2 regions of the Clostridium sp. AF34-13 genome follow, and region 2 is predicted to be linked to the other one. Evidence: predicted binding sites of a transcription regulator. Region 2 holds the regulator's gene; the other holds the start of a gene.
What was found. The regulator LexA, encoded in region 2, represses DNA repair genes until DNA is damaged. The targets are predictions, from matches to a motif close to CNAACANNTGTTNG.
Positions count from the first base shown of each region.

Region 1 (3,222 bases), on a different contig from region 2:
GCCGGCAGGTTTAGCAGTCGGCTTTGCCGTTGCTTTAGCAGTAGGTTTTGCTGTCGGTTTTGCTGTCGGTTTAACCGTTGGCTTGACAGTAGGTTTTGCGGTAGGCTTAGCAGTCGGTTTGACCGTTGGAGAAGCAGTTGGCTTTGGTGTGTTTGTTGCTGCCGGAGCGGGTGTTGAGCTTGTGTCATCAAGTTTACTCTTTGTGTACCAGAAGTTACAGTCAACTTTTCCTGTTATACCATTGACTTTTCCTGAGCTTGTGTACTGCCAGTATTCATATTTGTTTGCATAAGTTGTTTTTGTAGTGTAATTTGCAAGCCATACTTTATATGATTTGCCTATTGAAGCACCGTCAATAAGGCTTGAAAAGTCGCTCTTGTTTGCGTAGACAAGAGGTGTATATCCGGCATCCTTAACGGCGGCACAAAATGCTTTTACATTAGCTGTTGCAGCGGATTTGCTTAACTTGGCATCATACATTCTGCCGACCGGTTTGGAGCCGTCGGTCGGATATTCATAGTCGATGGCAACCGGCAGTGTAATATCGTAATCTTTAATCTTATCTATACAGAATTTGGCCTCTTCCTTAGCTTCGGCTGTCGTGAGTGCTTCGGTAAAATAGTAAACACCGACCTTTATGCCGGCGGCAAGAGCACCTTCTATATTTGTTTTATAGAAAGGATCAGTACAGAGAGTGCCTGATTTTCCGTAACCTCTGTAGCCTACTCTTACAATTACGAAGTCAACTCCGGCTTTTTTGACTTTGTTCCAATCAATAGTGCCGTTGTTATTGTTGTATTTAGAAACATCAATTCCGTGATATATATTATATCCGCTAAAATTATCATTATGTGTATAAGTGGAGCTTGTGAACGGACTTTTTCCGGTCAGTGCGGCAGATGCCTTTTTGGTGTTTGCAGGCATAGATACAGTCGATGCAAATGCACTTTGTAAGGCAAGTGTGCAGACGAGCAGTTTTGACAATAGTTTCTTTTTCATGATGTCCCCCCTAAAGTTTGTTGTGCTTACAAAATCAGTTGAAAGTTGTGCTGATTGTAATGATATAACAATAATAACGCAGGCACGCTCTCGCTATGCCGTCGTTCGCAGCAGTACATAGGTCAATAAAAAACATTGCCCAAGTGCTGGCGACGACGGAATGTCTGCTTATATTATTTGCTATATCATTACAATCTTGTAAATCTGTCAAGATTTTGCAAGTGTTATGTTTATTAGAACTGTTACTTACTTTTCTATGGTATTCTACAGTATATATGTGTGATATGTCAAAAAAAAGTTGTAACAGTTCAGCCATAAAAAGATAATTGGCAATACAATGAGCTTGTTCATTGTATTGTTAAGTACCTTTTTATGGTAGAATAGCCTTTCATTTATTGCATGAAATTAACAAAAGCTGGAAAGCAGCGGCTGACAGCTTGCTGGCAGGTTTATGAATGTAAGAAATGCAAGGCTGAACTGTTACAAAATGTTTGACACTATTAATAAAGTCCCTAACATTTATTGCATAGAGAAGTAAGTGGTGGGGATACTTTTTGATATCAGGAGAGGCAAAAGTACATTTTGATATGTTGTGATAGTGTTGTAAGCAGGCAGCACAGCGGATTGTGAATATCCGCTTGAAATATAGATATAGTCATAATGGTAATAAATGGTGATTGACAGTTAAGCTATGTGATGATAAAATATAAACAAATGTTCGGGAACTAAAGTTCGAGAAAGGCGGTCGGTTACATGGTTTTTGAGAGTGATACAAATCTTATGAAGAAATTACAGATATTATCAGATGCGGCAAAGTATGATGTTGCCTGTACTTCGAGCGGAGTGCAGCGTGACGGCATCAAGGGTGAGATAGGAAATGCAATGTCGTGTGGTATCTGCCACAGCTTTGCGGCAGATGGAAGATGCGTGTCGTTGCTTAAGATATTGTTTACAAATGAGTGCATTTATAATTGCAGATATTGTATAAATCGTGTATCAAATGATGTTCCGAGGACTTCTTTTACACCTGAGGAGGTGTGCAGGCTTACAATGGAGTTTTACAGGAGAAATTATATAGAGGGATTGTTTTTGAGTTCGGGTATCTTATATTCTCCTGATTATACGATGGAACTTATCTGTAAAACGCTTCATGACCTTAGGGTAGTACACCATTTTAATGGCTATATACATTGCAAGGCTATTCCGGGAGCTTCACAGGAGCTTGTTGAACTTGCGGGCTGGTATGCAGACAGGATGAGTGTCAATCTTGAACTTCCGACAGAGGCAGGTCTTAAAGAACTTGCTCCGAACAAGAGCAGAAAAAACATACTTACACCGATGCGTCAGATACAGTCGGGTATGGCACAGAGCAGGGAAATGTTAGGGATGAAAGGCGGCAATAGGAGTGCGTACTGGTACACATCAAAGCGTTTGGGACGGAGTATGGAGATTGAGGAACATAAGATTACACCTGATAGCAGTTTAATAGGTGGGAGAAATGATAGATTTGAAGAACAGAAAAACATTCATAAAAGCAGTAATGACAAAACATATAACTTATCGATGGACACAGGAAAAAATGCAATATTAAATGCAGATTTTAAAGGCAGAAAGTCGGAAAAGCAGATTGAAAAAACGGATATTTTGTCTATGCAGGAACATAAGACCGGCACAAATGCACTTACCATGTGGAACAAGACTGATATAAGCAGAGGGTTTGTTCCGGCAGGACAGAGCACACAGATGATAATTGGAGCGACAGGTGAGAGTGATTACGAGATAATGTCTGTATCTGAAGCACTTTATAAAAGGTTTGATTTAAAGAGGGTATTCTACTCTGCATTTATCAATGTAAATAATGACAGTACACTTCCGGCACAGGCGGTAGGACCGCCGCTTCGCAGAGAACACAGACTTTATCAGGCAGACTGGCTCCTGAGATATTATGGCTTTGAGGCAAATGAACTTTTATCTGAAAAAAGACAGTTTTTTAATACTTTCTTAGACCCTAAGTGTGACTGGGCATTAGGACATCTGGAGGATTTTCCGGTAGAGATAAATAAAGCAGATTACAACACTCTTCTCAGAGTACCGGGGATAGGAGTCAAGTCGGCAGGGCGCATAGTCCGTGCGAGAAAGTCGGGAAGTCTTGACTTTAATTCGTTAAAGACAATAGGTGTTGTTTTAAAGCGTGCCGTATTTTTTATAACCTGCAACGGAAAG
Region 1 is NZ_QUEB01000010.1:131,149-134,370, forward strand. It holds gene DWZ63_RS16130 (GH25 family lysozyme) at 1-999, opposite strand, end outside; gene DWZ63_RS09985 (putative DNA modification/repair radical SAM protein) at 1,753-3,222, shown strand, end outside.
Region 1: a site for LexA is predicted at 1,707-1,720, ahead of DWZ63_RS09985 (putative DNA modification/repair radical SAM protein). Genes of this name have one in related genera too.

Region 2 (3,222 bases):
CACAAAAATGACAAGCTGGTAAGCCTCTTTATCACACAATTATCACAAAATCAAAAACTATCTGCTTACAAGTCCGACTATCAAAAGCTCTACACCTATCTGGTCATCTAATATTCCTGTCTTAAACTTCTGCTCCGTGTCAAGACTGCTCTCTAATGCATTTTTAAGCTGTTCTCTTTTAAAACCTGCTGCCTGTCTCTGATAATTGCCGACAAAATAAGGTGAAATACCAATCTTTGCTGCTATCTCATTCTTTGCTGCTCCTCCTAGTGAACTTATCTGAAGAAGTATATTAAAATGTCTTATGAGCATATACAAAATATAAGATGGAGCTTCTTTTAACTCAATCAGTTCATTATACAATTTCAAAGCCTTATCTGCATCTGATGCACCGACCGCATCCACCATCTGAAAAATATGATTTTGGAGAAATGCAGGACATATCTCGTCTATATCGGCAATCGTCACTTCCTGCCTGTCTCCTGTATATGCAACAAGCTTGTCAATCTCATTTGAGAGACTGTAAAGATTATTGTCCACTCTTTGCAAAAAATACTCCATCGTCTGTCTGGTGAACACTTTCCCGGCATCTTTTAATCTTCTCGCCGCCCAGTTTAATGTCTCCTGTGCGTCCTTAAGTTTAATCTCAGCAGCTATTCCGTTTTTGTTTACATATTTATATAACTTGTTTCTCTTGTCGATCTCTTTTTCAACAAAAATAATAATCGTACTGTCAGGCATATGCTCAAGATAATCAGCAAAATCATTTGATGTTTTAAAAAGACCACTGTCCTGAATAACAATAAGCCTGTAATCACTGAAAAACGGCAATGTATCGGCTATGGACTGTACCTCACTTAAATCAATGCCTCTATTTTCAAATTTTGAAAAATTCATCTCATCACTGTTTTCCAGAATAAAATGCTTAAGATTTTCCCTGTAATTTTTTTTGAGCAATTCTTCACTGCCGTAAAGAAGATACAGATTGTGAAACTTCCTCTGCTTTATGTCATCCTTAATACGATTCATATAAGTTCTCCAAAAATAGTGTTAAATCAATGATATGTTCTAAATAAACCTACTACTTTTCCAAGTATATCGACATTGTCTACGATAATGGGATCCATAGTATCATTTTCAGGCTGAAGTCTGAAATGACCGTCCTCTTTATAAAATGTCTTAACCGTGGCTGAATCATCGACAAGTGCCACTACAAGCTCACCGTTTTCTGCAACACTCTGCTTATGAACAAGCACCTTATCTCCATCGAAGATACCTGCATTTATCATACTCTCACCACGGACATTTAAGATAAACGCTTCTCCCTTTGGCATATCTCCCGGAAGTACAGGCATATATCCCTCTATATTCTGCTCCGCAAAGATAGGCTCTCCTGCTGCCACTGAACCAATGATAGGAACATTTATGAGTTCTCTCCTCACCAGATTAAAGTCATCATCAATAATCTCAATGGCTCTTGGCTTTGTAGGGTCTTTCCTGATAAAACCGTTTTTCTCCAATGTCTCAAGATGAGAATGAACCGAGGATGTAGATTTGAGATTGACCGCCTCACAAATTTCACGAACTGCAGGCGGATATCCCTTATTTATAATCTCTGATTTGATAAAGTCTAATATTTCTTTCTGCTTTGCAGATATTCTTTCTTTTGCCATAACACTGCCCTCCCGAATATATATTGTAATTTTGTATATTTTATCATATTTGCAAGGCATTGTCAAACATATGTTCAAAGAATTTTCTATAAAAAGTAACAGTTCAGCCATAAAAAGATAATTGGCAATACAATGAGCTTGTTCATTGTATTGTTAAGTACCTTTTTATGGTAGAATAGCCTTTCATTTCTGAAATGAGTAAACATAAGCTGCAAAGCAGCGACTGACAGCTCGCTGGCAGGTTTATGAATGTAAGAAATGCAAGGATGAACTGTTTCTATAAAAAATGCCCTCAAATATGAGAGCATTTTTCACATACTAAACTATAACCATCACAACTCCTCAGGTGTGATAATCTTTCCGTCAGACCAGATTCTTTCAAGGTCATAAAAAAGCCTGTCCTCCCTGTTAAACACATGAACGACAACATCACCGAAATCGAGCAGAACCCATGAACTGTTCTTGTCACCCTCCATCCTCTTCATCACATATCCTGCCTTGTGGAGATTCTCCTCAACATTTCTCACAAGTGCCTGTATCTGTGTAGAGCTTGAACCGCTTGCAACCACAAAATAATCTGCCATGATTGAAATCTCGGAAATATCAATTATCTTAATATCTTCGCCTTTCTTCTCATCAAGTGCATCAAAAACAATCTTTGCCATCTCTCTCTGTTTTGTCATATATTCTCTCCTTATTTTTATATACTGCTATAGGTATTTGCGAAACTATCATAAATCTTGATTAGATTGTGTAAATATAAACAATAATGTTAGCAGTGCACTTCTGTCACCGTCAGCACTTAATCAGCGTTTTTTGCTGATTTATGTACTGCTACGAGTGACAGGTAGCAAAAGCGTGCCTGCGTTATTATTTGTTTATATTTACACAATCAGCACAACATATAATCAGTTTTGCAATCACTTAATACCTTTTTCATCATGAATTTTTTTATAATATTTATAGGCCTCAACTGAATGTTCATCAATCTCTTTTTCTTTGCCTGCTTCACTTTTCTTTTCATCACTCAGATAAGACAATGTGTTTTTAAGTATAAGATATACGGCTTCGTCAAGGTCAACAAATGCCATGCTTCTTATAAGCTTAAAGTTTGGAAGTATCTTTCTGCCAGGCTCTATATAATCTGCCGTAAACACAATGGCTTCAAGAACCGACATAACAGGCTTTCCTGTCGTGTGGTATCTGACTGCCGAACATATCTCATCATTGTCTATTCCGTATTTTTCTTTTACATAATATGCACCGAGTTTTGCATGGAGCAGATATCCGTTTCTTTTCTCCGTCTCACTACATTCTATACCATATTTTTTACATTTTTCGATAAGCTCATCATCAGTCATGTATTTTGCACAGTCATGCAACAGCCCTGCCATTGCCGCGTCATCAACATTTAGACCATAACGCATTGCCATTGCCGCTGCAGTATAGCTTACACCTATCGTATGTGCATATCTTTTTTCAGATAATCTCTTTTTTAGTTTTTCCTGAATTTTTATATATTCATCTTTCATCCCTATACACCCGTCTT
Region 2 is NZ_QUEB01000002.1:68,431-71,652, forward strand. It holds gene holA (DNA polymerase III subunit delta) at 58-1,029, opposite strand; gene lexA (transcriptional repressor LexA) at 1,056-1,673, opposite strand; gene rsfS (ribosome silencing factor) at 2,006-2,356, opposite strand; gene yqeK (bis(5'-nucleosyl)-tetraphosphatase (symmetrical) YqeK) at 2,594-3,222, opposite strand, start outside.